One region of the Vibrio japonicus genome, then DNA from elsewhere that is predicted to be linked to it. Evidence: predicted binding sites of a transcription regulator. Region 1 holds the regulator's gene; each other region holds the start of a gene.
The links. The regulator CRP, encoded in region 1, controls carbon source genes, mostly activating them, when cyclic AMP is high. The targets are predictions, from matches to a motif close to TGTGANNNNNNTCACA.
Positions count from the first base shown of each region.

Region 1 (8,136 bases):
GATCGTTTGGCAAAAACCGAACCTATTGCTGCTCGACGAACCGACCAACCACCTTGATCTGGATATGCGTCAGGCTTTGACGTTCGCACTGCAAACCTTTGAAGGTGCCATGGTGATTGTCTCGCACGATCGATACCTACTGCGTGCAACAACCGATGATCTCTATTTAGTCCACGATCACCAAGTTGCCCCATTTGATGGCGATCTTAATGATTACTACAAGTGGTTAACAGAGCAGCAAAAAGTCCAACGTCGAGAAGCTCAAGCATCACTACCGGAAAAGAATAACGCCAATAGTGCTACTGCAAAAAAAGAGCTGAAGCGTCGCGAAGCGGATTTCCGTAAACAGACCGCGCCAATTCGCAAAACGCTGACAAAACTTGAAGAAAAAATGGATAAGTTAGGCTCTACTCTCGCAGAGGCAGAAGCACAATTATCAAATAACTCACTGTATGATGCGGAAAATAAGACTAAACTTAATCAAGTGTTAGCTGTGCAGGCGAATAGCAAAAGCGAACTTGAAGACGTAGAAATGGAATGGATGGCTCTCCAAGAAGAGCTTGAAAAGATGGAGCAGGAGTTCAATAGCCAATGAATCCAGAACACGTAACAATTTCACTCTCATTAGAAAGGCTATGGCAATTTAGCTTGCAGTACTACAGTACGCGGGGAGTGAAAGACGCGTGTCTGAATCTACAAAATCAGTTCAAAGGCAATGTAAACCTGCTGCTGCTTCTCAAATGGCTAGATGAGCAGCAGGTGTGCTTCAAAGATAAAGATTGGCTGCAAGTGGAAGAGTGCTTAGGGCGCTCTGAAGCACTGCTGCATAGCTACCGAGACATTCGACGCAAACTTAAAGTGCATGTTCCTGATGCACTTTATCGAGAGTCGCTTCAATTTGAGCTTCAGCTAGAAAGGCGTCAACAGTCAGATTTGGTGGCGTGCATCAATGCCATCGAGCTAAAACACAATATCGGTGAACCTTTGGCGCTTCGCTATTGCCGTCAGCTGGGTGCCGAACACCTATACTCTTCTGTGTTTTCTAATCCAATGGACCATATCGTTAACATGTAGGATCGACTATGACCCAATTTGTTGCAGCAACAGGGTTAACGAACCCGCACCTACAAACGCTCGCCCCCCGCTTTATTCGCAAGAAAGCCTTGTTTGAGCCTGTTTGGCAAACGCTCTCAACACCAGACAATGATTTTCTTGATTTAGCCTGGAGTGAAGATTGGCGCACTGAACAAGCCCAAAGCAAACCCATTTTTGTGCTGTTCCATGGCCTCGAAGGTTGTTTTTATAGCCCTTACGCGAACGGCCTGATGCATGCATTTGCTAAAGATGGCTGGTTATCTGTCATGATGCATTTTCGCGGCTGTAGCGGAAAACCCAATAACTTAGCAAGAGCCTATCATTCTGGTGAAGTGGAAGACGCTCGCTTTTTTCTAGAGTATCTGGATGACCTTTTTCCAAATCAAAATAAAGTCGCAGTTGGTATCTCTTTAGGTGGCAATATGCTGGCAAATTACTTAGCTCAGTATAATGCCAAGCCCCTGTTAAACGCGGCCACGATTGTCTCAGCTCCCCTCGATCTTTCGGCTTGTTCACAGCGTATAGAGCAAGGTTTCTCTAAGCTCTACAAATCCTATCTGCTTTCTTCACTGAAGAAAAATGCACTACGGAAGCATCATTTATTGAAAGGTGAGTTGGACCTCTCATACAACAGCATCAAACGTGTTACTAAGCTTTATGAGTTTGATGATTTAATCACGGCCCCGTTGCACGGATTTAAAGATGCTGATGACTATTACCAGAGATGCTCTGGGATTCACCGCTTAAAAGACATTACTCTACCGACCCAAATCATACACGCCAAAGACGACCCATTCATGACGGATGCGGTGATCCCTAAATATGTTCTTCCAGACAACATTGATTACCGGTTGTTTGAGCAAGGCGGACATGTGGGTTTTGTCTCTGGCAGTGCCTTAAAGCCAAGGTTCTGGCTTGAAGAAGCGCTACCGGCCTACTATGAATGCCTGTCAGTTTCGGCATAATACGCGCTCGTCATAAAATTCAGAGGTATTTATGATTATTCCATGGCAACAAATAGCGCCAGACACGTTAGAGAATCTCATCAAAGAGTTTGTCCTGCGCGAAGGGACGGACTATGGAGAACACGAAGTCTCCTTGCAAAATAAGGTTGACCAGATCAAAGCCCAGCTCGAATCGGGTGAAGCCGTGGTGGTGTTCTCCGAACTCCATGAAACCGTTGATATTCAACTAAGGCGACACTTTAAAGAATAGTGTGCAGTGACGTGACCCTAAAGCGTGTTATAGTGGTTTTAATTACAGGTAAGTAACTAACAGACAAGGTTTGTCATGTCAGCAAAACACCCTATTATCGCGGTAACAGGTTCATCTGGTGCCGGTACTACTACGACATCTGAAGCTTTCCGAAAAATGTTCAACATGATGGACGTTAAGCCCGCATGGGTTGAAGGTGACAGCTTCCATCGCTTTACTCGACCAGAAATGGACATAGAGATACGTAAAGCCCGAGACCAAGGGCGGCATATTAGCTATTTTGGACCTCAGGCTAACGACTTCCCCGCATTGGCTGAATTCTTTCGTCAGTATGGCTACGACGGAACCGGACAAGTGCGCCGTTACCTTCATACCTTTGATGAAGCCGTACCGTACAATCAAATGCCCGGAACGTTTACTCCTTGGCAGGAGCTCCCTGAAAACTCTGATGTACTCTTTTACGAAGGGCTTCACGGCGGTGTGGTTGATGGTGACGTCAACGTATCACAGCACGTCGATTTTTTGATTGGTATGGTGCCGATTGTTAACCTAGAGTGGATTCAGAAGTTCGTTCGCGATACGCGTGACCGAGGTCACTCCCGAGAGGCCGTTATGGACTCTATCGTGCGTTCTATGGATGACTACCTCAACTACATTACGCCACAATTTTCTCGGACTCATATTAACTTTCAGCGCGTACCGACTGTCGATACCTCTAACCCGCTAAACGCCAAAGGCATCCCAAGCCTAGATGAAAGCTTCGTGGTCATTCGACTACGCGGTATAACCAACGTGGACTACCCATATCTGCTCGCCATGATAGATGGCTCTTTCATGTCTCGGCATAACACCTTGGTTGTCCCTGGAGGCAAGATGAGCTTTGCGATGGAACTGATTGTCAGACCTATCCTTCAGCAACTCATCGAAACGGGTAAAATTGGCTAAGCGACGTTTCTAAAGCACGATTACTTTTCATACCGTGATCATGTGCACAATTTTGTTTAGGAAATCAGCATGTGTACCCGATTAAAGTCAAGAAATCAGCTTAGAAAAAGGATACTATTTGAAACCGAAACACAAGATAGCTTGCAGCACTTATCAAGTGCTCTTATCCTAGTAAGTCCTAATTTAAGGCTTAGCTAAAACATGGAAAGCGGCAAGCGTACCCTGCAGAGGAAGTGAGATATTATGGTTCTAGGTAAACCTCAAACCGACCCAACATTAGAGTGGTTCCTTTCACACTGTCATATTCATAAGTACCCATCAAAAAGCACGCTGATCCACGCGGGCGAGAAAGCAGAAACTTTGTACTACATTGTTAAAGGTTCTGTTGCAGTACTTATCAAAGACGAAGAAGGTAAGGAAATGATTCTTTCTTACCTAAACCAAGGCGACTTTATCGGTGAACTTGGTCTGTTCGAAGAAGATCAAGAACGTACAGCATGGGTTCGTGCAAAATCTCCTTGTGAAGTCGCGGAAATCTCTTTCAAGAAATTCCGTCAGCTAATTCAAGTTAACCCAGACATTTTGATGCGCCTATCGGCACAGATGGCAAGTCGTCTTCAGGTGACGAGCCAGAAAGTGGGTGACCTAGCGTTCCTAGACGTAACAGGCCGTATCGCTCAAACTCTACTGAACCTAGCAAAACAACCTGATGCGATGACGCACCCAGACGGTATGCAAATCAAGATCACTCGTCAGGAAATTGGACAGATCGTTGGCTGTTCTCGTGAGACAGTAGGCCGTATCCTGAAAATGCTTGAAGAGCAGAACCTAATTTCTGCGCACGGTAAGACAATCGTTGTTTACGGTACTCGTTAATCTCTGATTAACCGAGCAAGAATATAAAAGCCACCAAATGCAAATTTGGTGGCTTTTTCTTTATCCGCCTTCTAAAGAAGGGGGCGACGCCATAACTAAGGCTCGATAGAAGCTATGACGTCTTAAGAACTTGGGTAAGTAACCCTTATTACCAGAGACGTTTGTTAACCGTTGGTGCTTTCGAAGATTTTGTCTGCTGATGCCGCGACAAATCCAGGATAAAGCTCGCCGTTACTCATTGGGTAACGCTTAGCAAACTCGTAAAAGCCGCCCGGTACGATCTCAGTGCCTTCTGTGAACTGTACTGGCACTTTATCTGCCATCGTCGACGATTGCTCTAATAGCACTTCCGGTGAGCCTTTCACTTCGCCACCGAATTCGTTGATATCAAACCCAGCTTGACGAAGGTGATCATTCACCTCTTTGACTTCAGCAAAAGCGTTCAGTTGATTCACACTCACTGTAAAGTGGTTTGCACCGTAACCATGCGCTGCCAGCCATGATGCATATTCGCTCTCTTTTGCCAGAATTTGATAATCGGCAAAGCTAAGATCCCATAAGCGTCCGCCATACAGGAACTCGTGACCTTTTAGCTTATCGGTGTCCAATTGCTCAACGAGCTTAGCTACGATCGCTTGCAGTTCCTCAGAACACTCGTTGACTTTGAGCTCACTGATGAACACTTTTGGCTGTTTCGGATCTGGGTGCTCAAAGTGTTTTGCGACCAGTTTTTTACTTTCAAACTCGTAATCGCCACAAGGCTTATAACCTGCGTCAAGAAACGGTTGAGCTAACGTCGCGATACCCAAAGGCGCTACGTTAAATGTACGTAGAGCGATGTGGTCATTGATCAGTGGTTCATCTTCCTGAAGCAGTTGGTGTACTTGTTCTGCAGAGGGACATAAGCGTTGAATATAGTCATTCCATAACGACTGGAATAAAACATCTGGCGTCATAACGCCTCCTTGTTAAAGGTTGTTTACGGTTATTGGATTATAAAAAAGGCCATCTAATCGACTTGTCCAGAGAATCAATCAGATAGCCTCAAACCTGTGACGTTCTATTTCTTAGTTCTTACAGCTCTACACCCGGGCTTAGCGTCGCTGGAAGCAACGTCTCGCCGCCTTCCATTGAAGCCATTGGGTAGGCACAGTAATCCGCCGCATAGTAAGCACTTGGACGTAAGTTACCTGAAGCGCCCGGACCACCAAATGGTGCATCGCCGCTCGCACCCGTCAACTGACGGTTACGGTTCACAATACCTGCACGGATATGGTCAACGAAGTAATCCCACTCGCTGTCGTCTGTTGATACTAGACCAGCCGATAGACCAAAACGTGTGTCGTTTGCGAGTTCAACCGCCTTATCCAAGCCTTGGTAACGCACAACCTGAAGCAGTGGGCCGAAGTATTCTTCATCTGGCAGATCGGCAATTGGTGTAACGTCGATGATGCCCGGAGTGACAAACGCCGCTTCGCCGCCTTTTGCTTCCAACAAGCTTACTGCACCTAGGCTTTGTAGGTTTGCTTGTGCATCAAGAATAAACTTCGCTGCCGCTTCAGAAATTTGAGGCCCCATAAATGGCGCTGGCTCGGCAAATGGCTGGCCGACACGAATCTTTTTCGTCGCTGCGACTAGCTTATCAACCAACACATCACCCTTTTCGCCCACAGGAACGTATAGACGACGCGCACAAGTACAACGTTGGCCTGCACTGATAAACGCAGATTGAATGATGGTGTAAACCGTCGCGTCTAGGTCGCCGTAATTGTCGGTAATCACCATTGGGTTGTTACCGCCCATTTCTAGCGCCAACATCTTACCCGGTTGCCCAGCAAATTGACGGTGAAGAATGTGCCCTGTATTCGCACTACCCGTAAATAGTAGGCCATCAATACCTTTAGATTCAGCCAACGCAATACCGGTTTCTTTCGCGCCTTGCACTAGGTTAATCACGCCTTTCGGTAGACCTGCTTTTTCCCATAGTTTCATCGCTAGCTCGCCAGTCATTGGCGTTTGCTCAGAGGGTTTAAAGACGACCGTGTTACCCGCCAAAATAGCAGGAACAATGTGACCATTTGGTAAGTGGCCAGGGAAGTTGTACGGGCCGAATACTGCCATAACGCCTAAAGGACGGTGGCGTAGAACAATTTGGTTACCTGCAGCTTCGCGAGTGCTTTCACCGGTACGGTCATGGTAAGCGCGAATAGAAATCGCAATCTTGCCTGCCATCGCTGCCGCTTCAGTGCGGGTTTCCCAAAGCGGCTTACCCGTTTCTTTCGCAATAACTTCAGCGATCTGCTCGCTGTGCTCTTTTACTTGTTCAGCAAAAGCCAAGACAATCGCTTCACGCTCTTCAAAGCTGAGTTTTTTCCAGCTCAAGAATGCGTCGCGGGCAGCCTTCACCGCATCATCAACCTGAGCAGGTGTTGCACTTAGCGCTTCCCAGATAACTTCGCCGTTATATGGGCTTTGTGAATTCATTGGCTCACCTTGTCCGGCAACCCATTCTCCTGCAATCCAATGTGTCATTTATCTGTCCTTAATTTACTGAGCCAACATACGAACAAACTCACCCTCATTCACCTGAAGCGCTTTTGCGACTTCTGGAGATAAGATGACCGATTCAGACTCTTTGTCGTATGCCGCTTTTGCTGCGGTCGCACGGAAGTTTTCAAATGAAGTGTTCGAGATTAAGTAATCCTGCGAGCTTGAATGCTCAGCAATCGTCACCTTCGCACGGAATGAGTGACGTACCGACTCGATATTGCGCAGGTCACATTCCACCGTTGGGCCGCCGTCGAAGATGTCGACGTAGTTACGACAAGTGAAACCTTCTTTTTCTAGCAAGCGAAGCGCTGGCTTAGTGTTCTCATGTACTTTACCAATCACTTCTTGAGCTTCTTTGCTCAGTAAGTTGATGTAGATTGGTAGCTTAGGCATCAGGTCTGCGATGAAACCTTTCGCGCCGATACCTGTTAAGTAATCCGCCATCGTGAAGTCGATCGAGAAGAAGTGCTCTTGTAGCCATTGCCAGAACGGTGAATTGCCGTCGTCGTCAGACACGCCACGCATCTCCGCAAAGATGGTTTTAGAGAAACGGTGCGGGTGCTCTGCCATCATCAAGAAACGACATTTCGACATCAAACGGCCATTCAGACCTTGACGGAACGTTGGACGTAAGAACAGCGTACAAATCTCACTACAACCTGTGTAGTTGTTACCAAACGTCAGTAGCTTCACTACGTTATTCACACCAAGTTTTCTTGAAGAGTGAACAACGGTACTGATGTGGTAAGAGTAGAAAGGTACATCCCAACCGATAGAGGCTTCGATACCCGTACAACCAGCGACTTCGTCAGTTTCACTATCGAAACCCACCATGAGGTAACCTTCGTCACCCGGTTCTGTAACGTCTGGTTTAGCAAAGCTGTATTCTGAGTGTGTAATACGGTTAGTTAACAGTTCTTCGTTAACTGGTAATGATGTAAATCCGTGACCCGATTCCACTGCGCACGTGTGCAGTGAATCATAATCCGACATTGCGATAGGGCGAACAACCAGCATCGATACTCCCTCCTGATGCTAATTAGTTCCTGATAGGATCCGCTAGTCCCCGAAGCATCCACTTCGGGAACCAGAGATTAGGAACTAGAATTTATTGTTATGCGACTAGTGAAGCCAGTGCTTTGTCTAGTCGAGATAATCCTTCTTGGATTTCTTCTTTAGTGATGACAAGTGATGGCGTGAAACGAACAACGTTTGCACCAGCAACCAACACCATCAAACCTTCTTTACCCGCTGCAACCAATACGTCGCGAGCGCGGCCTTGCCACTCATCATTCAGAGCAGCACCCAGAAGCAGGCCTTTACCGCGAACTTCTGTAAAGATTTGGTATTTATCATTTAGTTTAGCTAAGCCGTCGCGGAACAACTCTTCGCGCTCTGCTACGCCTGCTAATGTCTCTGGCTGGCTAACGATATCAACAACTGCTTTTGCAACTG
Region 1 is NZ_CP102096.1:2,539,195-2,547,330, forward strand. Features, by position in the region: gene NP165_RS12065 (ABC transporter ATP-binding protein) at 1-595, shown strand, start outside; gene NP165_RS12070 (TIGR02444 family protein) at 592-1,074, shown strand; gene NP165_RS12075 (hydrolase) at 1,083-2,060, shown strand; gene NP165_RS12080 (YheU family protein) at 2,092-2,310, shown strand; gene NP165_RS12085 (phosphoribulokinase) at 2,386-3,255, shown strand; gene crp (cAMP-activated global transcriptional regulator CRP) at 3,499-4,131, shown strand; gene NP165_RS12095 (DUF1338 domain-containing protein) at 4,296-5,087, opposite strand; gene astD (succinylglutamate-semialdehyde dehydrogenase) at 5,206-6,663, opposite strand; gene astA (arginine N-succinyltransferase) at 6,679-7,698, opposite strand; gene NP165_RS12110 (aspartate aminotransferase family protein) at 7,796-8,136, opposite strand, start outside.

Region 2 (8,136 bases), 740 kb from region 1:
AAGCAGTACTTTCAGTAATTTTTGGCTTTCCGTTTCTAGGTTCGTTAACAATCTTAACTGCTCAAGCACTTCAGCCGATAAATGCTGCGCTTCATCAATGACAAGCAGTGTTTGAACACCGTTAGCGTGATTATGCAATAGAAACTGGTGGATCAGCTGATTCAACGTTTTCAGAGAAGAACCAGACTGATACTCCAGTCCAAACTCGTCACAGATAGCTTCCAACAACTCTAGGTTAGAAAACGTTGGGTTTAAAATAAGCCCTGCATGAACACTGTGATCTAAATTGCTCAGCATGGCTCTTGCCACAGTCGTTTTTCCGGTGCCCACCTCTCCAGTGAGCATCGCAAATCCACCACCCTCACCTAACCCTGCGGTTAGTCTAAGCATCGCTTCTGAATGCCTTTGGCTCTGATAGAGAAAACGAGAGTTGGGGACAATCGAAAATGGCAGTTCTGAAAATCCAAAATATTGCTTATACATTCATCTCGTCTCTGGGAATTTGGTGATAAGGAAAGTACCATTACCAACAATAATAGCCAATTATTAAGTACACAATTGAGAGTGTGATAAGTGCATAGATACCTAGTTGGCGGCGCAGTTCGCGATCGACTCCTAAAAATTGATGTTTATGATAGAGACTGGGTGGTGGTTGGAGCGACACCAGAAGAGCTCGTGCAGCAGGGGTACGTTGCTGTAGGTAAGGAGTTCCCTGTCTTTCTTCATCCAAAAACGAAAGAAGAGCACGCTTTAGCAAGAACCGAACGAAAAGTCGGTGCCGGCTATACAGGTTTTGAGTGCTATTTTGCTCCAGATGTGACGCTTGAAGAAGACTTGCTACGCCGTGATCTGACGATCAATGCGATGGCTCAAGATCCCGATGGCACACTCATCGATCCTTACCGTGGCCAACAAGATCTCAACGATCGTGTTTTACGCCACGTTTCCGATGCTTTTATCGAAGATCCGCTTCGTGTACTTCGAGTCGCTCGATTTGCAGCAAAGTTAAACCACTTAGGCTTTACAATTGCTGATGAAACGCTTGCGTTGATGCGAACCATTGCGCAATCTGGTGAACTCGCGCACCTGACTCCTGAGCGTGTTTGGCAAGAATGGCAGAAATCTCTGTCTACGTCAGACCCACAAGTGTTCATCGAAGTGCTCAGAGAATGTGGCGCGCTAAAAGTAGTGTTACCCGAACTCGATCAGCTATTTGGCGTGCCTCAACCTGAGAAATGGCATCCAGAGATTGATACTGGTGTTCACACGATACTCGTGGCCAAGCAAGCCGCGCTATTGAGCGACTCATTACCCGTCAGATTTGCCGCCCAAGTTCATGACCTTGGTAAAGGTATTACGCCACAAAGCGAGTGGCCTAGTCATAAAATGCATTGTCATACTGGACTCAAGTTGATTAAAGCATTGTGCGAACGAGTCCGTGTACCCAATGAATACCGCGATTTAGCCTTGATGGTATGTGAGCAGCACTCTAACATTCATCGCGCAGCCGAACTTCGTTCAGAAACCAAGCTTAAAATCCTCAATAAACTCGATGTATGGCGCAAACCAGAGCGTTTGAATGATATTTTACTCTGTTGCATGGCTGACAGCCTTGGCCGAACGGGTTATGAAAATTACGAATACTCACAGAAAGGAATATTTGAAACGGCCTACCAAGCTTCACTAAGCGTCAATGTGCAAGACATCATCCAAGATGGGTTTAAAGGTGCTGCCATTCGTGAAGAGATGGAAAAACGCCGTGTTGAAGCGATAGAGAAAACGAAATAACCTCACCTAGCGCCTTCCCTCACATACAAAAACGCCCCGCTTGAGCGAGGCGTTTCAAAAAGCTATTTAGCTAAGCTTAATAATTAAGCCTGACCTTTTACTTCTTTAAGACCGCTTTCTTGTAATGTAGAGGAGCGCGCTCACCTAGCGCCTTCCCCCACATACAAAAACGCCCCGCTTGAGCGAGGCGTTTCAAAAAGCTATTCAGCTAAGCTTAATAATTAAGCCTGACCTTTCACTTCTTTAAGACCGCTTTCTTGTAATGTAGCGGAGCGCGCTCACCTAGCGCCTTCCCCCACATACAAAAACGCCCCGCTTGAGCGAGGCGTTTCAAAAAGCTATTTAGCTAAGCTTAAGGATTAAGCCTGACCTTTCACTTCTTTAAGACCGTTGAAAGGAGCGCGCTCACCTAGAGCTTCCTCGATACGGATTAGTTGGTTGTACTTAGCAACACGGTCAGAACGGCTCATAGAACCAGTCTTGATTTGACCTGCAGCTGTACCTACCGCTAGGTCAGCGATAGTTGCATCTTCAGTTTCGCCAGAACGGTGAGAGATTACTGCTGTGTAACCTGCGTCTTTAGCCATCTTGATTGCAGCTAGAGTCTCAGTTAGAGAACCGATTTGGTTGAACTTGATAAGGATAGAGTTAGCTACGCCTTTCTCGATACCTTCAGCAAGGATCTTAGTGTTAGTAACGAATAGGTCATCACCTACTAGTTGAAGCTTGTCACCTAGTAGTTCAGTTTGGTGCTTGAAGCCAGCCCAATCAGACTCGTCTAGACCATCTTCGATAGAAACGATTGGGAATTGGTTAGCTAGCTCAGCTAGGTAGTGGTTGAACTCTTCAGAAGTGAAAGTCTTACCTTCGCCTTTCATGTTGTAGATGCCAGCGTCTTTGTCGAAGAACTCAGATGCTGCACAGTCCATAGCAAGAGTCACGTCTTTACCTAGCTCGTAGCCCGCAGCTGCAACAGCTTCTGCGATAACTTCTAGAGCTTCAGCGTTAGATTTAAGGTTAGGAGCGAAACCACCTTCGTCACCAACTGCAGTGCTGTAGCCTTTAGACTTAAGAACTTTAGCTAGGTTGTGGAATACTTCAGCACCGATACGTAGACCTTCTTTAAGAGTCTTAGCACCAACTGGCTGGATCATGAACTCTTGGATATCAACGTTGTTGTCTGCGTGCTCACCACCGTTGATGATGTTCATCATTGGTAGAGGCATAGAGAACTGACCAGCAGTACCGTTTAGCTCAGCGATATGCTCGTATAGAGGCATGCCTTTCGCTGCTGCTGCAGCTTTAGCGTTTGCTAGAGAAACTGCTAGGATAGCGTTCGCACCGAATTTAGATTTGTTTTCAGTGCCGTCTAGTTCGATCATTACTGCATCGATTGCAGCTTGGTCTTTAGCGTCTTTGCCAACTAGTGCTTCAGCGATTGCACCGTTAACAGCTTCAACAGCTTTAAGAACACCTTTACCTAGGAAACGTGCTTTGTCACCGTCACGTAGCTCAAGAGCTTCGCGAGAACCAGTTGAAGCGCCAGATGGTGCTGCCGCCATACCAACGAAACCGCCTTCTAGGTGAACTTCAGCTTCTACTGTTGGGTTACCACGTGAGTCGATGATTTCACGACCTAGAACTTTAACGATCTTAGACATTAGTGTTTCCTCTCGTTCAAATATAAATGTCAAATTTAAAAGGCAGCGGCACAACCTTCGCCACTGCCCATATCCTTTTTACTTCTCGAATTCGCCGCGTGAGTATTGGCCTGCTGCCTTAACAAAACCTGCGAACAGTGGGTGACCATCGCGAGGTGTCGAGGTGAACTCTGGGTGGAACTGAGCCGCTACAAACCATGGGTGAGCTGGGTTCTCAATCATTTCCACTAGCTTCTTGTCCGCAGATAGGCCAGATACTTTCAGACCAGCTTTTTCGATTTGCGGACGAAGCACATTGTTCACCTCGTAACGGTGACGGTGACGCTCATGGATAGTCGCGCTGCCGTACAGTTCACGTGCTTTAGTACCTTTTTCAAGATGACATAGTTGAGAACCAAGACGCATCGTACCACCTAGGTCAGACGTCTCAGTACGCTCTTCAACTGCGCCTGTTTCGTCAACCCATTCAGTGATCAAGCCTACTACAGGGAACTTGGTCTCTTTGTTAAATTCTGTTGAATGTGCACCTTCCATACCCGCAACGTTACGCGCGTATTCAATTAGGGCAACTTGCATGCCTAGACAGATGCCAAGGTAAGGGATGTTGTTCTCACGCGCGTATTTCGCCGCAAGAATCTTACCTTCAACGCCACGATCGCCGAAGCCACCTGGAACTAGAATAGCGTCTAGACCTTTGAACATCTCATCACCTTTTGACTCAACATCTTGAGAGTCAACGTACTTGATGGTCACATTCAAACGGTTTTTAAGGCCTGCGTGCTTAAGCGCTTCGTTTACAGATTTGTATGCATCTGGCAGTTCAATGTACTTACCTACCATACCTATGGTTACGTCGCCTGTTGGGTTAGCTTCTTCGTAGATAACTTGTTCCCATTCAGACAGGTTAGCTTCAGGTGCAGTAATGCCAAAGCGTGCACAAACAAGATCATCCAGACCTTGAGCCTTAATAAGTTGAGGGATCTTGTAGATTGAATCCACATCCTTCATTGAGATTACAGCTTTTTCTGGAACATTACAGAATAGAGCAATTTTCTTACGCTCGTTCGCTGGAATCATGCGATCACTACGACAAACTAGAATATCTGGCTGAATACCGATAGATAGCAGCTCTTTTACAGAGTGTTGAGTTGGCTTAGTTTTTACTTCGCCAGCCGCTGCTAGGTAAGGAACTAGAGTCAGGTGCATGAACATTGCACGTTCACGACCAAGTTCTACCGCAAGCTGACGAATCGCTTCCATAAATGGTAGTGATTCGATATCACCGACAGTGCCACCTACTTCAACGATCGCGATATCGTGGCCTTCAGAACCAGCAATAACTCGGTCTTTGATAGCATTAGTGATGTGAGGGATTACCTGAATAGTTGCACCTAGGTAGTCACCACGACGTTCTTTACGAAGTACGTCGGCGTAAACACGACCTGCTGTAAAGTTGTTACGCTTGGTCATCTTGGTACGGATAAAGCGCTCATAGTGACCAAGGTCTAGGTCAGTCTCTGCGCCATCTTCCGTAACGAACACTTCACCATGCTGAGTCGGGCTCATTGTGCCTGGATCAACGTTGATGTAAGGGTCAAGCTTCATCATAGTCACTTTAAGACCACGAGCTTCTAGAATAGCTGCAAGAGATGCTGCTGCAATACCTTTACCTAGAGAGGATACAACCCCACCAGTAACAAAAATGTAATTTGTCGTCATGTTTAACCTGAAATTGGTTGAATGAGGGAAATGGATTTTCATCTGGACGGGAGAAAAATATACCAGAAGACCCTAACCGCCACAACGTGAAATCTATCACACTGCCTTTTTTATTTTTTGCTTCAAATCAAACTGTGCAAAGATAAAGCGGACAGCGTATTTGCGTTCTGAGTCACATTTGTCTCAAACCATCTATATTGCCTTATATTTAGACTCTATCTGATCTTCTCTTACTCTTCTCGCTTCACCTGATTCCAATACTCATCAAGTTCATTCAGCGAGCATTGGGTTAACTCTCTTCCCGAATTCGCCACTTTGGCTTCTACCTGCCTGAAACGATTCGAAAATTTAATATTCGCCTTACTCAAAGCTACTTCAGGATCTTTACCGAGATGACGTGCTAAGTTAACGGTGGCAAACAACAAATCTCCAAGCTCTAGCTCAATTTTGCTTTCTTGTGGAGAGACTTGAAGCGCTTCTTCCATCACCTCTTCGATTTCCTCCTGAACTTTTTCCACTACTGGCCCTAAAGAATCCCAGTCAAAACCGTATTTCGCGCATTTCTTCTGGATCTTTGTGGCACGGGAAAGTGCTGGCAGAGAATTTGGTATTGAGTCTAGAATACTTTCTTCTTTTTTGCCTACCTTCGCTTTCTCTTTGGCTTTCTCTGCCTCCCAGTTCGCATGAATCTGCTCGTCGTTATCAAACTCAATATCGGAAAAAACATGCGGGTGACGACGCGTTAGTTTTTCATTGACCGTTTCGACGACCTCAGAGAAATCAAATAGGCCCTGCTCCTTTGCCAATTGGCTATAAAAGATCACTTGGAACAGTAAGTCACCCAATTCTTCTTTTAAATTAGGCCAGTCTCGGTTTTGAATCGCGTCGACCACTTCGTAGGTTTCTTCTATCGTATGAGGCACAATCGTGTCGAAACTCTGTTTTAGATCCCAAGGACACCCACTTTCCGGGTCACGCAGCGCTGACATAATCTTTTCTAACTGCTCAATTGGATGATTCATTTAACTTTTTCCTTTATAAAAAAGGCGAGCAGCTAAACACTACTCGCCTTAAAATAACCAATGCTACGCGAAGGTTAGCCTAAGCGTTTGACCCTAACGACATCTTTGATTTGTTCCACACGAGCAGTGATTCTGCTTAGAACTTCAATGTTCGTGACCTCTAGGTCAAAGTCCATTATCGCAAGCTGTTTGCGGTAGTCCACTCGGCTCTTCATACTGGTGACTTTGATTTTCTCGTTGGCAAACAATGTCGTGATGTCTTTTAACAAACCACCGCGTTCCATTGCTTCAACGCGGACAGTTAGGATGTAAGATCCTACAAATCCACTGCCCCAAACAGTATCAATGATACGCTCTGCTGCATGATGACGAAGCTCTTCTAGCTGCTCACAGTCCGCTCGGTGTACAGAGATACCCCGACCTTGTGTGATATAACCACAAATCTCATCTCCCGGGATAGGCTGACAACAACGCGCTAGGTGCGTCATCAAGTTATCGACCCCTTCAACAACAACCGCGTCTTTCTTCGGACGACTCTGCGCAGGTGCTTTACTTTCTGCTTCTTGCAGTTTTTCCAGCGCCTGCTGATCTTCCTCTTCCGCAGTCGGTTTGTTTACCAACGCGTTGATGTGGTTGATGATCTGGTTAATACGCAAGTCACCGCTGCCAACACCCACGTACAATTCATCAGGTGTATTCACGTTGAAACGTTTCAGCGCGTATTGCTCTGCATCTTTTAGCGTTGCGCCAATCTTGGCTAGCTCTGCTTCCAGAATCTCACGACCCGCTTCTAGGTTCTTCTCTCGTGATTGCTTACGGAACCATGCGTTAATTTTTGCCCGCGCACGACCTGAGAGTACAAAGCCCAACGATGGGTTGAGCCAGTCACGAGATGGATTCGGCTCTTTTGAGGTAATGATCTCTACCTGATCGCCCATGTGCAATTTATGGGTGAATGGTACGATTCGTCCTCCAACTTTAGCACCTATACAACGGTGGCCAACTTCAGAGTGGATGTGGTACGCAAAGTCGAGCGGTGTTGCGCCCATCGGCAAGTCAACAACATCACCACGAGGCGTAAAGGCGTAAACACGGTCATCAAAGACTTGGCTACGAACTTCATCCAGCATTTCGCCAGAATCGGACATCTCTTCTTGCCAATCCAGTAGCTTACGCAGCCAAGTGATTTTCTCATCGTAACCACTGCGACCAGCGCCACCTTCTTTGTATTTCCAGTGCGCAGCCACACCCAACTCCGAGTCTTCATGCATTTGCTTAGTTCGGATTTGAATTTCTATGGTTTTGCCTTCAGGCCCGAGTATAACTGTATGAATAGACTGATAACCGTTCGGTTTCGGGTTCGCGACATAGTCGTCAAATTCACTTGGAAGGTGTTTGTATTTGGTGTGAACGGCACCTAGAGCAGCATAACAATCTTGCAATTTGTCAGCGATAATTCTGACTGCACGCACATCAAAAAGCTCATCGAATGCTAGCCCTTTTTTGCGCATTTTACGCCAGATGCTGTAAATATGTTTTGGACGGCCACTCACCTCGGCGTTAATACCAGACTCTTTCATTTCTTTCGATAAGTCATCAACAAAGTCTTTGATGTACTTTTCGCGAACGATGCGTCGTTCAGACAGCTGTTTTGCAATCTGTTTGTAGGTGTCAGGGTGCTGGTAGCGGAAAGCGTAATCTTCAATCTCCCACTTTAACTGACCAATGCCTAAGCGGTTGGCAAGTGGCGCATAAATATTGGCACACTCTTTTGCTGCGGCTCGGCGAACTTCATCCGGTGCTTGCTTAACTTCAATTAAGTTACAGATTCGCTCTGCCAACTTGATGATCACACAACGGAAGTCATCCACCATCGCAAGAAGCATACGGCGAACATTGTCCACTTGCGCCGAAGCAGCGCTTCCTTCCATGGTGACGTTCAGTTG
Region 2 is NZ_CP102096.1:493,282-501,417, reverse strand. Features, by position in the region: gene NP165_RS02445 (ExeA family protein) at 1-483, opposite strand, end outside; gene NP165_RS02440 (multifunctional CCA addition/repair protein) at 574-1,788, shown strand; gene eno (phosphopyruvate hydratase) at 2,148-3,449, opposite strand; gene pyrG (CTP synthase) at 3,528-5,168, opposite strand; gene mazG (nucleoside triphosphate pyrophosphohydrolase) at 5,399-6,190, opposite strand; gene relA (GTP diphosphokinase) at 6,265-8,136, opposite strand, start outside.
Region 2: a site for CRP is predicted at 5,254-5,269, ahead of pyrG (CTP synthase). Genes of this name have one in related genera too.

Region 3 (8,136 bases), 1.0 Mb from region 1:
GCACTTGGTGCAATGCTGACACCCTCATCGGCAATACCGTGGTCACCAGCAAACACAATCACTGTAGGCTGATTTAGGGTAATTTGAGAGACCAACTTTCCCTGCTGATTGCTTTGAATCAGCGCCAGTTGATGGGCGATATTTTCAAGTTGCCCAAGTGCGCCCAGAGGTTTGGTTTTTTGATTGATACGATGCCAGATCGCGTCTGAATAGGATTGACTTAACATGGTCATTACTTAGGCCTTGCCACTGAAAAGGTTTTTTCTAACACCGCAAATTGGCTTCCGCCCAAGCGTGCCAAAGGGTTCACTTTTAATGCGTCAACAACCACACGATCGGAGCGTTCACCAATCACTGAAGGATCGATGTACAGTTCTTCAATCTGAGCAAAAATGAGCGTCTGAGGTGTCTCGCCGATTTCTTGCACTTCAAACAGCTTACAACCGAACGCAATCGGGCAATCTTTAATACGGGGCAGATCAAAGCCGTCAAAATCAACCAGTTCGATACCAGACGCCAGAACTTCAGATTCTCCGTGTTCCAATGTCGCGGCACTCTGTGTGACCACGTCAGCCAACGCTTCATTCGCGATGTGGATAACCATCTGACCCGTTTCTAGTACATTGCGTGTTGTATCTTTCACCTCTCCCGACGGCTTCTTACCCACTGATATCATCATCAAAGGAGGGTTGCTCGATACCGCAGTAAAGTAAGAAAACGGGGCTAAATTGTAGTTCTGCTCACCCGAATCAGTCAGCACCCATGCTATGGGGCGTGGAATAATGGTCTGAGTCATGAGGTGATAAATTTGCGTAGGCGCGAGTGTGCTGAGGTCGATATTCATTGCAAATCCTTTTTCTGACGATAAATCCGTTGGCTAAGTCTATCTTGAAATCAGAGGGTTAACACCTGCTTTATTCCAATCAGCAATAGTGGAATTGTCGAGTCTTACTTGAATTTGAGACAAAAAAGAGAAATGTGAAATTTTTCCCGTGCTCAGCCTATCCTTATTATTGAACACCTTTTTTTATTTTAACTCACTGATAAGGAGGGGCTCTTTTAAATTGAATCTGAAACACATCATTCTAACGATAGCGCTAAGTCGTAGTGAAGGAGGGTTGCTATGTTCGCTAACCAACAACCTATGAAGAAAAAGCAACAAGCTAGAAAGAAAAAACAACAAAAACCAAGTCAAAAAACACAAAAGCGTGTACCTTTATCTCTTACCTAACCTCAAACATGTAACAATCATTGGATATTTATAGTGACTAACAAGGGAAGTCTTGTCGTTATTACCGCTGGTGGTTCGGGCCTCATTGGTAACGAACTGATTAAACAGATGCTCGATGAAGCGCCTATTGAGCTTATATACGCGCTCAGCCGTCAAGATCTCCCTTTCAATCACACTAAATTGCAAGTCATTAAAGATGCGAAGCTAGAAATTAAACACTGGGATGAAGAGGCACTGACGCCCGAATATGGGTTCATTTCTCTCGGTACAACCAAAAAACAAGCAGGAAGTAATCAGGCTCTTGAGAAGGTCGATTTCGAGCTAGTCAGTCGAGTTGCCCAGCAAATGAAGGTCATTGGGGTTAAGAAGTTATGTGTCGTATCCAGTTTGGGAGCATCAGCCCACTCTCCTTCTCATTACCTACGCTGTAAAGGTAAAATGGAACTCGCGCTCGAACAAATGGGATTTGATAAACTCGTTTTTGTACGCCCCGGTCCTCTTGTTGGGATCAGAGACAATCCTCGTTCGGATGAGCAAATGGTACAGTCAGTACTTAGTGTCTTAAAGCCTTTAATGATAGGCTCACTGGCCAATTTTATCCCTATCCACGCTTCGGACGTCGCCAAAGCGATGCAATACAGTCTATTTCAAAACGGTAAGCAACGCGTCGTTATACTCAACAGCATCAACATGCGTGCTCTGCTGAAAAAATATCAATAAATAGAACACAAAAAATACCATTCGAGCACTATTTAACCGACAGAGGCCATTGATAACTTTTAGGAATAAGAAATTACTTTTAATCACTTCATAGTTCTATCAGTAATCATTATCTTCAGTTACCGAATTCAATTCTATTCAGCATTATTCCCTTAATGCGCCTATTTATTTTAAGGACTCCCACATGTCAGTCGCTGCTGTTGTATCGTTAGCGGTATTCGCAGGCATTCTCTTCTTGCTGTTCGGGCAACAACGAAAAGAGAATACGTTATCTCGCTTAGTACTCTTTGGTCTAGTGCTAGGTAGTGCTTTTGGTTTCGCTCTTCAGCTTATCTTCGGTGAAGGCAGCCCAGTTATTAACGAAACTCTAGAATGGGTGAACGTTGTTGGTCGCGGATACGTTGGCCTACTAAAAATGGTTATCATGCCATTAGTTCTTGTTTCTATGATCGCAGCGGTTGTGAAACTGGAAAAAGGCGGTTCACTTGGCAAGATTTCAGCACTGACCATTTCGATCTTACTTATCACGACTGCAATCTCAGCTATTGTCGCTATTTTTGTTACCCAAATGTTTGGTCTAACCGCAGAGGGACTAACCGAAGGTGCGCGTGAAACGGCACGTATCGCGGTACTAGAAAGCCGCGCAGGTACCGTTAGCGACCTAACAATCCCACAAATGCTGGTGAGCTTTATTCCAACGAACCCATTTGCAGATCTAACAGGCGCTCGTTCAACTTCGATTATTGCTGTTGTTATCTTTGGTGTTCTAACCGGTATTGCTGCTCGTAAAGTAATGGCTGAGAAAGAAGAACTAGAGAGTCCGATTCGCACATTTGTAGAAGCTGCTCAGTCTATCGTGATGCGCCTGGTTAAAATGATCATGGCACTGACGCCGTATGGTATTGCAGCGCTGATGGCAAAAGTTGTAGCAACATCAAGCGCAAGTGACATCCTGAATCTACTTGGTTTTATCGTCGCTTCATACGTAGCGATTGCACTTATGTTCGTTGTACACGGCGTTCTAGTGGCATTCTTCGGTGTTAACCCGAAAGAGTTCTTCCAAAAAATTATGCCAGTACTGACATTTGCCTTTACCTCTCGTAGCTCAGCGGCGTCTATTCCACTAAACGTTGAAGCACAAATCGAGAAGCTGAATGTTCCACCTGCTATTGCAAACCTATCTGCCTCTTTCGGTGCGACAATCGGCCAAAACGGTTGTGCAGGTATCTACCCTGCAATGCTAGCGGTCATGGTTGCGCCAATGGTTGGCATTGATCCAATGGAGATCAACTTTATCCTTTCACTTGTAGCCATCATCGTTGTGAGCTCATTTGGTATCGCTGGTGTAGGTGGCGGCGCAACATTCGCAGCGCTTATCGTACTCCCTGCGATGGGCTTACCTGTGACGATCGCAGCACTGCTTATCTCGATTGAACCACTTATCGACATGGCGCGCACGGCGTTGAACGTATCAGGCTCAATGACAGCAGGTATGATCACAAGCCGCATCATGGGCAAGAAAGCAACGGAAGAAGAGCTAGAAACGCAAAAAGCGTAAAAGCCTCACTCTTAGGAATGGTCGACGTCATGTCGGCCATTTTTTTATCACTCGGGCGAAGAATATTCCTTGTCGATTGCCTTGATGCAGCGGCAGTGGTCTAATACCTGAGTGAATTTCAAATACTTGGTAATAGAAAATGCTACAAGAGCACCAACCCACGTTTTTCTTTTTTGACTATGAAACTTGGGGAGTAAGCCCTGCTAAAGATCGTCCGTGTCAGTTTGCGGGTGTTCGCACCGATATGGACTTCAACATCATCGGCGAACCTCTTGTTATCTACTGCCAACCACCTTCGGATTATTTACCGTCTCCAGAAGCGGCACTGATCACCGGAATTACGCCTCAAACCGCAATCAGCAAAGGTCTATCCGAGCCAGAATTTATCGCAAAAATTCACGAGCAACTCGCGACACCCAATACCACTAGCCTTGGTTACAACAGCATCCGATTTGATGATGAAGTCACGCGCTACACCTGCTACCGCAACTTTATTGATCCGTATGCGTGGAGCTGGCAAAACGGAAATTCTCGTTGGGATTTGCTTGATGTTATGCGCGCTTGCCACGCATTGCGCCCAGACGGAGTCAACTGGCCTGAAAACGATGAAGGCTTCATTAGCTTTAAGCTAGAGCACCTTTCGGTTGCCAACGGCATTGAACACGAAAATGCGCACGACGCGATGGCCGATGTTATTGCAACAATCGAGATGGCAAAGAAGATCAAAGCGGCGCAACCTAAGCTGTTCGATTACTTCCTTAGCATGCGTCATAAACGCAAGTTGAATGAACTGATCGATATCGTCAATATGACACCGCTAATGCATGTTTCAGGCATGCTGGGAAGAGAGTGCAATTACACCAGTTGGATTGTGCCTGTTGCGTGGCACCCAACCAACAAGAATGCAGTCATTACCGTCGATCTTGCGAAAAACCCGCAACCTCTACTCGATTTAACAACGGAACAGATCCACGAGCGCCTATACACCAAGCACAGCGATCTGGACGAAGGTGAATTGCCTGTACCTGTTAAACTGGTTCACTTAAACAAGTGCCCTATTCTTGCCCCAGCTAAAACCCTGACCGCTGAGAATGCCGAGAAAATCGGTATCGATCGTGAGCAGTGCTTGAAGAACCTAGCAATACTGCGCCAGAACCCAGAGATTCGAGAGAAGCTAATCGGTCTCTACAGCATCGAACGCGAATACGAAAGCAACGATGATGTCGATACGCAGCTATATGACGGCTTTTTCTCCCCAGCAGACAAAGCGTCTATGGATATTATTCGCGAAACTGATCCAAACAATCTGGCGGCGCTAGATATTTCATTCAATGATCAGCGAATAGCACCACTCTTGTTCCGCTACCGTGCGCGACATTTCCCGCTCACACTAGATGAACATGAACAACAAAAATGGGCGAACCACTGCCGTGAATACTTCGAAAGTCGTATTGAAGATTACATGCTTAATTTGGAAAACTTAGTTCACGATTATGAGAGTGATGAAAAGAAGCTCGCTATTTTAAAATCGGTGTACCAATACGTACAAAAGCTAGTATCTTAATCATCAAACGCCTGCAGCCTACTGAGCCTTAACTCATTAAATAAACAAAAAGAGAGTAAGGCTCTAAACACCCTCAATTGGACCTTACGTTGTGAAAAATCAACGTATTTTTAATATTTGGACGACAACAACCTATGGCTAAAACTCTGCTTAAATACGTCGTATCTTTGGGGCTCATTGTCTTGTGCCTCATAGCAGGCATCAACTTACAACACCTTTTAGATACCTCAATCCCTGGAAGCATCATCGGTATGCTGATTCTATTTGCTTTAATGGTCAGTGGACTCGTTTCATCTGAATGGGTGAAAAGTGGCGCGACGCTACTCATCCGCTATATGGTGCTTTTATTTGTACCCATCAGTGTCGGTTTAATGGATCACTTTGATCTTCTCTTTGCTAATGCTCTCCCTATCTTAGCCAGTGCGATTGGCGGCACCTTATTGGTACTCGTCGCGCTAGGTCTGGTTTTGGATAGAATCTTAAAAGGAGGTGTAAAATAATGTGGTTACTAACGACTGTTGCTGTGTTTCTTGCCGCCCGCTGGTTATGCCAAAGGTTCAACTCTCCGCTAATGAATCCGCTCATCATCAGCCTACTAGTATTAATCCCTCTTTTAACCTATCTAAAGGTTCCTTTTGAAACTTACTATGCCGCAAACCAATGGCTAAACTACCTGTTGCAACCCGCCGTTGTGGCACTCGCCTATCCACTTTATGAGCAGTTCCCGCAGATACGAGCCAACTGGCGTATTATTGCCTTAGCTTGCGGTGTGGGAAGCGCAATGTCGATGCTCACCTCCAGTGTTATTGCCGTTTATATGCAGGCCGACATTACTCTGGTCGCCAGTTTATTAGGTAAATCGGTAACAACACCGATCGCCATGGAAGTCTCTAGTCATCTTGGTGGTGAGCCAGCCATCGCAGCCATTTTGGTTCTAACTGTGGGTTTGTTTGGCGCGATTGTCGCTTACCCTATCTACAATCTACTGAATATTACTCACCCAATCGCGAAAGGATTAACGATGGGGACGGTGTCCCATGCACTCGGTACAGCCGCTTGTGCAGAGCGAGACGGGCAAGACGCCGCATTCAGTTCGTTGGCGCTCGTTTTATGTGGTGTTATTACCTCTATCTTGGCACCATCATTCTTTGCTTTTGCTGTTTGGTTATCCGCTTAAAGACACAAAACAAGTGGCTATCGCCGTTAGACGAATTACGTTATTCGGCGTAGCTCACTCTATTTGATTATGTAATCGATATCATGTGTGAGCTCACTCTAACTATGAAATATGAAATTTAATTGCATTATTTAATGTGATCAAAGCCACAGTATTGTTTTGTGCTTACCATAAAATGAAATACCAGTATCGAGGTGGATTCACAGAAACTGTCAAGGATTCGCCAACGGTATCACTACATGTTTACACAAGGATCCAACATGAGAAGCCGCATTGAACAAGCGCTATCAGAAACGCCAAGCAACCTTGCAGAGTACTTATCGCCTATTTTGCTTGCCGACGACTTTGACGCGACTCTTTCTCCTGAGCAATTTAAAGAGTTACTCTCTATTTCTGGTCTACCGGATGATGAATTGCGCGTAGCACTGCTGCCTTTTGCTGCCGCCTATTCTTACGCACCAATATCCAACTTTTATGTAGGCGCGATTGTTCGTGGTTTATCTGGCCGACTTTACTTCGGTGCAAATGTCGAAATTTTGGGCGCGCAACTTGGGCAAACGGTCCACGCAGAGCAATCCGCCATTAGTCATGCATGGATGAAGGGTGAAGAAGGCATTTCAGATATCACCATTAACTTCAGCCCTTGTGGTCACTGCCGCCAGTTTATGAATGAGCTAACCACAGCACAAAGTCTGATCGTTCAATTGCCGCAACGCGATGAAATGACGCTACAAGAGTATTTACCGGAGTCCTTTGGTCCTGCTGATTTGGGTATCGAGTCTGGTTTAATGACACACGTGGATCATGGCAAAACCACTGAAGAATCCGATCAACTCGTCTTAGATGCACTGAAAGGCTTAAACAAAAGCCACGCACCGTACACGCACAATTTAAGCGGTGTAAGCATCAAAACCAAACAAGGCAAAGTGTATTTAGGCGCGTATGCAGAAAACGCGGCCTTCAACCCAAGCCTTCCTCCACTGCAAGTCGCACTCATTCAACTGCTTATGGATGGGAAGTCTTTAGATGCGATAGACACTGTTGCTCTGGCAGAAATGGCCGACGGTAGCATCAGCCACCTTGCGGACACTCAGGCCACCCTTGAAGCAATCAATCCAGACATTCCACTTGCTTATTTAGCCGTCTAAGATTCAAACCAGCGAGATTATTACGAAAAGTCCTGTTGAACAACGGGACTTTTTCTTATCAACATCAACTCATATATCAGCAATCCCCTTGCAAAAAATACGCTTATTTACATCCCGATGTTCTAAGCGACACATTTGCATTTCTAATTTTGCGCAAACGTTTGCTTTTGCCGTTTTAATCAGTATGATCTGGCCCGTATTCAATATCTGCGCTAATGAAAAGGTAAAATATGTTTGGTTCGGCTACTCGTAAAAATGCAACACGTGTTCTGCTTCTGGGCTCTGGTGAATTGGGTAAAGAAGTGGCTATAGAATGTCAACGCCTTGGCTTAGAAGTCATCGCGTGTGATAGATATGACTTCGCGCCTGCCATGCAAGTGGCGCACCGCAGCTACACATTAGACATGTTGGATGGTGACGCGCTGCAAGCAATCATCGAAAAAGAACAACCCGATTATGTCGTACCTGAAATCGAAGCCATTGCTACAGACAAGCTGGTTGAGCTTGAAGCACAAGGTTTAAATGTTGTTCCAACAGCGAAAGCGACCAAACTCACCATGAACCGTGAAGGTATTCGTAGACTGGCAGCAGAAGAGTTGCAACTTACTACCTCACCTTACCGCTTTGCAGACAACTACGCTGACTTTACCTCTGCAATCGAAGAAGTAGGCATCCCTTGCGTTTGTAAGCCTGTCATGAGTTCTTCAGGCAAAGGCCAAAGCGTCATTAAAACTGCAG
Region 3 is NZ_CP102096.1:1,515,686-1,523,821, forward strand. Features, by position in the region: gene cobT (nicotinate-nucleotide--dimethylbenzimidazole phosphoribosyltransferase) at 1-227, opposite strand, end outside; gene NP165_RS07195 (flavin reductase family protein) at 233-844, opposite strand; gene NP165_RS07200 (NAD(P)H-binding protein) at 1,265-1,951, shown strand; gene NP165_RS07205 (L-cystine transporter) at 2,136-3,509, shown strand; gene sbcB (exodeoxyribonuclease I) at 3,649-5,073, shown strand; gene NP165_RS07215 (CidA/LrgA family protein) at 5,208-5,573, shown strand; gene NP165_RS07220 (LrgB family protein) at 5,573-6,250, shown strand; gene cdd (cytidine deaminase) at 6,511-7,398, shown strand; gene purT (formate-dependent phosphoribosylglycinamide formyltransferase) at 7,629-8,136, shown strand, end outside.
Region 3: a site for CRP is predicted at 6,337-6,352, ahead of cdd (cytidine deaminase). Genes of this name have one in related genera too.

Region 4 (8,136 bases), on a different replicon from region 1:
GAAAGCATGAATTCCAGTTTAGACATGCTTGCGCGCAATCAAGAGCAAGCTAATCGAGTCAGTGAAGCGCTAAACAACATTAGCCATACTATTTCTGAACTTAACACAATCAACGAGCAAGTCGCTGTAGCATCGGAAGAGCAAGGACAAGTCACGGCAGATGTAAATAACAATCTTAGCAATATCTATGAACTGGTTAGCCAAAACGTGACAGGTATAACTCAAGCCGCGGCTGCCAGCCAAGAGCTCTCTAGCCTGGCTGAAAATCAAAAACAGCAGCTAGGGTTCTTTAAGGTATAGTTCTTTAAGGTATAGTTCTTTACGATGTCGCTCTCTACAATATAGTTATTTACGGTATTAATGAATAAGGGGTTGCGCTGTGCAACCCCTTAATGTTTTTATTCGTCGTCAGTTTTAGGCGCGACTTTCTTTTTCGGAATAAATACCGAATCACCCACCGCCACATTTTGGTAAAAACCTTTATCGCGTTTGGCTGGTTTCTTCGTCACTTTCTTAGCTTGTGATTTAGCTTTCGTATCTGACTTAGACTTAGCTCGGAAGTCAGGTTTACGCGGCTTAAGGCCTTTAAACTTACCTTTTAATCCTTCCAATTCAGAGAATTGAATGTCCTGTTGTAAGTACGCTTCAACACGCTTAAAACTATCCCAGTCTTTAGGGCCAACTAAAGAGATCGCATCACCTTTATTACCAGCACGGCCAGTACGACCGACTCGATGAACATATTCTTCAGTATGTTTAGGCATATCAAAGTTAATCACGTGAGTAACATTGGCAATATCCAAACCACGCGAAGCAACATCTGTTGTCACCAAAATTTTAAACACACCGCGCTCGAATTGACTCATGATGGTATTACGCTGAGTCTGATTTAGATTACCACTTAGAGCAATCGCTTTTAATTTTTGATCGTTCAGCTTTTGTGTCAAACGGTCCGTATCGTCGCGAGTCGCGGTAAAAATAATCAGCTGCTTATAAACCGCCTCTTCCAGAACACGTTCCAGGATGGCTTCTTTATGATCTAAATGGTCACATAAATAAAATTTCTGTGTGATGTCTTTATGTTCTTCATTTGACACACCCACAGCAATGCGTTTAGGCGCTTCCAGCATTTCAAATGCAATTTCGTTGACTTCAGCGTGATCAAGCGTCGCTGAGAACATTAACGTTTGACGGCGGCGATGCTTCGCTGCTTTATGGATACGGCGAAGCTCTGGAGCAAAACCAAGATCCAACATGCGATCGGCTTCATCTAGAATCAATGTCTCTAAACCATCAAGAAATAGCGAACGGTGCTCTAAGTGATCCGCCAAGCGTCCTGGCGTAGCAACGATAAATTTTGGATAACGACGTAGCGCTTTAACCTGATCATTAAAGTTTTCGCCACCTACAATCAGCGTCGCTTCATAAGATAACCCACCAAGCATAGAGCGCAGCTCACCGTAAACTTGCTTTGCAAGCTCACGCGTAGGCGCGAGGATAATGCCACGAGGATCTTTCGCAGAGAATGCCTTGTTCTTTAACGACTTATGCAGCATAGGAAGAACAAAAGCTAGTGTTTTACCTGATCCAGTCTTTGAGGACGCCAGCAGATCTTTACCAGCAATCACGACTGGGATTGCTTTTTGTTGAATCTCTGTCGCTTTCTTAAAGTCGAAATGCTTTAGGTTCTTGAGTAAGCGATTGTCTAAGCCTAAATCTTTGAAGTGCAAGGTATTCTCCATCTGAAATACAATGTATCAGAAAGGCCACGGTGTACCATCCAACACATGAAAATTAAATTAACAGCGTATGATACCCAGATTTGCTCAAAGTGGATAGTGATCACAGAAAATATTACTTGCTGTCATTTTAGGGCTTGCACTTTCTCATTTAGCCTTTGTCATTCCGTTTCTCTTCTGTGAGACATAGCTCAATTAATTTGATAATTATCTAAATTCTTGGGTTTTTTTGACTTTTTCAACCTTTTGGTAAAATAAAATACGCACTACACTGAACGAGTCACTATACGATAATAATGTGTAGGGCAACGTTAACGTAAGCATCACTATTGATACTAAATAAAAGCAAGGAGTTCGATTATGAACAAAATGTTGATCGCAGCTGCAACGTCTTCTGTACTTCTACTAGCAGGTTGTGCGTCAGGTCCAGACGAAGCAACAACAGCAAAAATGGACGAGCTTAGCAACCAAGTTAGCCAGCTAAGCCAAGACATGCAATCTCTACGTTCTGACGTTCGTCGTACTGCAGACGCAGCAATGTCAGCTCAAGAAGAAGCAGCACGCGCTAACGAGCGCATCGACAACATTGCTCAGTCTTACACTAAGTAATTATGTCTTTATAAAAAGAGAGGGCCTGCACTGCAGACCCTCTCTTTTTTATTCTGAAAATTATATAGCTAGACCTCTATCGAGGTGCGGTCACTTCGACTGGAAAACCATTTTGAGCAGCAATCGTCGCTTTAACCTTAGAGTCTGAGTGACTGAATTCTTCTAACCACCAGCTCAACTCTAACGGAATATCCATCGCTTTTTTGGAGCCATCGCTTCTTGTTAACGGTTCATGCGCTTCGACAAACACACTTCGATCAGGCTCAAGTGACATCTTCACAGGCTCATCAATAATACGAACCTTCTCACCGCGTTTAACATTTGGGAACAACCACTCGATATCTTTAGGGTCCATACGTATGCAACCAGCACTCACTCGTAAACCAATCCCAAAGTCTTTATTGGTTCCGTGGATGAGATACTCACCATTTCCGTAAGCCAAACGCAACGCATATTCACCTAACGGGTTATCAGGGCCAGATTGTACTACCGCAGGTAATTCAATGCCCTTCGCTAAATATTCACGTCGTATAGACGCTGGCGGTGTCCAAGTAGGATTTGGGCGCTTCTGGCTGATCGATGTTACCATGGTTGGCGTATCTCGCCCGATTCGCCCTATACCCACAGGGAAAATATGGACAATGTCTGAATCTTGAGGAAAGTAATACAAGCGCAATTCAGCCAAATTGATAACAACACCTTCGCGCTCAACATTCGGTAAAATTATTTGAGTTGGGATTGTCAGTACGTAATCCGCTTCTGGCAAAAATGGGTCTATCCCTTTGTTTGCCGCCATTAGGGAAAGAAAACCAACGTCATATTTTTTCGCGATTTCAGCAATCGTCTCGCCTTGTACAACCTTATGGTACTGCATCCGTCCAACGATATTGCTTCCTTCAGGCGGTAGGTCATAACTTGCAGCAAAAGCATTGCAAGCTACTAAACAGCCGAGTGCAATGAGTTTACGAAACATTCATAGCATCCTTAGCATTTTTATAATTGGTCAAGGTTATCTCTCTTTGCTCCTTGTGATCAACAATTGGTGCTGAATATGACAACGCTTTGACATTGCTCCACTTCCAAGGCTTATGGATGTATTTATCCGGAACATCAGATAAAGCAGGAATCCACTGTCTGACAAAATCGCCCTTGGCATCAAACCTCTCTCCCTGAGTAACAGGATTAAAGATTCGAAAATAGGGCTGACCATCACAACCTGTCGATGCGCACCACTGCCAACCGCCATTGTTAGCCGCGTAGTCTCCATCAATAAGCTTACTCATAAAGTACGCTTCACCTACTCTCCAATCTACTTGAAGGTCTTTGATTAAAAAACTAGCAACGACCATCCTTAGCCGGTTGTGCATCCAACCCGTTTGATTCAATTGGTGCATAGCAGCATCCACTATTGGGTATCCTGTCCTGCCTTTTTTCCAAGCATCAATGCGAGCATCTTCGTTTTGCCATTTAAGTGCATTTCCCCATGCGAGGAAACTTTTCCCCATAGAAAGCTTCGGTTCAAAATACGTTAAATGCTGATAAAACTCTCGCCAAATAAGCTCATTTTGCCATGTTTCACGCCCAATACTAAGTGGAGGTGATTGCTGATACAGTACGCGGGCCATGCACTGACGTACCGACAGCGCACCTATCGCCAAATAAGGAGATACTCCACTTGTCCCTGCGATAGATGGATAATCTCTGTCCTCTTTGTAACGATCTACAGAGTCATTATTAAACTCTCGAAGCAAGCTATAAATCGCTATTGTCTCGACTGCATATCGTTCACTTGAGACGCGAGGATAACTAAACAGACTCTCAACGCTAAAAACATCACTGGGAAGTGCACCAAGGTCTGCTGGTAACTTAACCTTAAACGCCTTTTGGGGATGCGCCGGACACAGTGAAAGCTGGCTAAGGTAGGCTTTCTTAAATGGTGTAAATACTTTGAAGTACTCCCCCTGCTTGTTCACCACACTTCCTGGCGGAAGGATGCACTTATCGTCATAACGGTGGAGCGTTTTACTCTGCGCATTTAACTTCTGTTCGAGGAAATCATCGCGTCGAGTTTCATTGAGTTCATACTCTTTGTTAACAAATACATCATCAACACCTAGAGCATTGGCTAACCCAACGACTTTATCGACGCTATCTGTAAACGTATCGACTTCGAAGTAAAGCAAAGGAACATTAAGCGCGGCGAGATCTTGTTGAAGCTCAAACAGACGGCGATAGATAAAGTCAGCCTGAATAGGTGCTAGGTGATGTTCTGTCCAGGTTTGAGGTGTCGCAATAAACACCGCCGCAACAGGTCCACCAACCTTCGAAGCTTCAAACAACGCGGTATTATCATCGACACGCAAATCGCGCCGTAGCCATACCAGATTCATCACGAGCTCCTCGTTAGCTCGAGAACGTCTGATAAGATGACATTTCCTGTGTAAGAAGCGCGTAACTGCTCAATGGCACTCTTTTGCACTTCCGTGACAGGTTTTGGACTGTATACCGCAATAGAGTCATACGCATCAGACAACTCCAAGTCGTTAAGTCCAGAGATGTCTTCAATACCATCCATGATGGCGACATTCCAACCTTTTGCTGAAAATTGAGCAGCCCACAGTCGGCTAGAAATATCCCTGTTGTTAGCATAACTAATAAGTAAGCACTTACCTGCTCTGGCTGCTTTGTTTTCTGATTCAATGATCGACTCTAATCGTGGAATCAACAAGCTCATAAACAGGCTTTCCTGCAGTATTTTCTGATTGCGCTTCACCATTGAGATTGCATTTTTTACCGGAGTAATAAACTGCTGCTCAACCACCTCTAATGGATACTCTTTCAGTACGGTATTGATGATTGATTCGGCTTTAGCCTTGCGCAGCATCGCCAGCGCTTCTAACATCACCTCAACATCTTCAAGCTTCTCTACCCCAGTGCTCTGAGCTTCCTCTGGTAAGAGGTTACCTTCCAACAACGCTTTAACCTTACCAATCGAGACGCCTTTACTGAGCCAACTTTGGATCTCTTCAATACGAGTAATATCTTCTTCACGATACAGTCGGTGGCCTTTTTCCGTTCTCTGCGGCTTGATCAAATTGTAACGGCGCTGCCATGCTCTTAACGTCACTGGCTTCACACCCGTTATTTCCGATACTTCTCTAATGGCGTACAGCTTCTTGTCACAATCCATAACGTAAACGTAACTCCTGTGGGTAAGGTTCTAAAAATTTTTGTTGCTCTAAGTATCCGTCAGGATGAGTAGCTAAGTAGTGTTTAATAAGAGTTAAGGGTGCGAGCAAAGGAAGCACGCCAACACGGTAGTCGTCGATAACATTCCTTAATTCTGCTTTCTCTTTTTTACCTAAATAGCGTTTAAAGTAACCTTGGATATGCATAAGCACATTGGTATTGTTCTTTCGACTGGCTCTGTGAGACATAGCGCGCATCAGCCCAGTACGGTACAAATCATAAAAATGGTCTAGTTCGTATTCTTTAATGTTGGCAACTAGCCTGCCCAACTCTCTGTATGACGTCGGATGATGGGCCATCAAGGTGAGCTTATAGCGCGAATGGAAAGCGACGATATTCCCTCGAGCCACATCCTTCCCGACACTCTGGTAAAAATCATGTAAAGTAAAAACGCGAGTAATAAAATTTTCTTTTAGCACTGGGTCATTGAGCCTGCCATCTTCCTCAACAGGCAACCATGGCATTTGCTGAAGCAGTTCATTCGTGTATAAGCCAACTCCCGTATTATCTGCCCCAGATCGCTTATAGACCTTCACTCGTTCCATGCCACAAGTCGGAGATTTAGCACAGACAATATACCCGCACAACTGAGCATCCGTGAGCTCTGCCACTTTTGCCCGCGAGTAATCCAACATGGCATCGGTGTGATCTTTTGTTGCGTCTTTCGTTTCTACAAGCGCAATGCGCTCTTCGTTTGAAATTAATCGTATTGTTGGTCTTGGAACAGGCATCCCCATCCCAACCTCTGGACATACCGATACAAACTCAAAGTAAGGTGAAAGTTCTTTAGTCACAAACTTGCTGATCTTATGCCCTGAATCGAAACGTACTTTCTCACCCAATACGCAGGCGCTGATGCCAATCTTAATCTCTCTGTTCATACTAAACTCCGCTTATCACCAAGTTGTTGTACGTAAATTTACCTTGTATAAGTTTTAGCACAATAACCATTGTTGTACAAAATTAATTTCTGTACAATGCAATATTCTGTACTCAGTAAAATCAGATTTATCAAAGCAACCGATTGTCCGAATCGATTGCTTTACCACTTTCAACAGAAAACGTTATCAAGATATAAAGCTGCCATGTGATAGGGTGTTTTTGTGACATACTTCTCACGGATAGTTCGTATTGCTAGCTAGTATTGCCTCAACAGATTATTGAGAATCAACAAAATTAGTAATCAGAAATTGATTGACTAATAAACTTGGAGTAACAATTATGGCAACCCCACATATTAACGCTCAACCGGGTGATTTCGCAGAAACTGTACTAATGCCAGGCGACCCTCTACGCGCTAAGTACATTGCAGAGACATTCCTAGAAGATGTAAAACAAGTTTGTGATGTTCGTAACATGTTTGGCTTTACTGGCACATACAAAGGCCAGCGCATTTCAGTCATGGGCCACGGTATGGGTATCCCATCGGCTTGTATCTACGTTCATGAGCTAATTGCTGAGTACGGCGTTAAAAACGTCATTCGCGTGGGCAGCTGTGGCGCAGTACGTGACGACGTAAATCTAATGGACGTTGTAATCGGCATGGGTGCGTCAACAGACTCTAAAGTTAACCGTATTCGTTTTAGCAACCACGATTTCGCTGCGATTGCTGACTACGGTCTACTAGAAACAGCCGTCAACCAAGCACGCGCGCAAAACGTTCCTGTAAAAGTTGGTAACGTATTCTCAGCAGACCTTTTCTACACACCAGAAGCAGACATCTTCGAGAAGATGGAAAAACTAGGCATCCTAGGTGTTGATATGGAAGCAGCAGGTATCTACGGCGTTGCAGCTGACCTAGGTGCAAAAGCACTGACTATCTTGACGGTATCTGACCACATCATCCGCGGTGAAAAACTTAGCTCAGAAGAGCGTCAAAAGTCATTCAACGACATGATGAAAGTTGCGCTTGAAACTGCAGTCAACATCTAAAATCGCAATACCTTGCTGCCAGGCATCCCTGGCAGCCTTAATACCCCGAGGGGGAAAATCGTGACATCTGGCGAATTGCCAAAGGAAGCTGACGGGTTACAGCTCAACTTTTGTAAAACATTGGCGTGTGACAACTTTGGATTGAGTGATGCACATCGATACGTTGTGCAACATGCTAACCCCAAGCGACCTGCGATGGTTTGTCGGGAATGTGGCGCTTTCCCCCCTCTACTTAACAATCGGGAAGTTCTGAACGAGCTTCACCGCCTTAGGCATCTGCACAGTGATGGACTTCCTGCATGTCGGAATACCGACTGTACGAACTTTGGTTTATCAGTGCACACTCACAAGCATCTTTACCACTCTTTTGGCTTCAGTGGTGATCGTCAGCGCTACCGATGTAAATGTTGTCAATCTACGTTTGTAGATAAATGGTCTGGTGCCAACAAAAAGCAACAACTTCAAGAAAACCTACTTGGCTTGCTCTTTATGGGGTACTCCGTGAGAGAGATTTGCCGCAAATTAGAGATCAACCCAAAGACGTTTTATGATCATCTTGACCACATAGCAAGTCGATGCAGACGTCAGCTTGCCATGTTTGATGCTC
Region 4 is NZ_CP102097.1:682,071-690,206, forward strand. Features, by position in the region: gene NP165_RS16265 (methyl-accepting chemotaxis protein) at 1-300, shown strand, start outside; gene NP165_RS16270 (DEAD/DEAH box helicase) at 399-1,742, opposite strand; gene NP165_RS16275 (Lpp/OprI family alanine-zipper lipoprotein) at 2,100-2,348, shown strand; gene NP165_RS16280 (L,D-transpeptidase family protein) at 2,425-3,321, opposite strand; gene phrB (deoxyribodipyrimidine photo-lyase) at 3,311-4,738, opposite strand; gene NP165_RS16290 (MerR family transcriptional regulator) at 4,738-5,538, opposite strand; gene NP165_RS16295 (YbgA family protein) at 5,528-6,478, opposite strand; gene deoD (purine-nucleoside phosphorylase) at 6,819-7,529, shown strand; gene NP165_RS16305 (lactate dehydrogenase) at 7,590-8,136, shown strand, end outside.
Region 4: a site for CRP is predicted at 6,700-6,715, ahead of deoD (purine-nucleoside phosphorylase). Genes of this name have one in related genera too.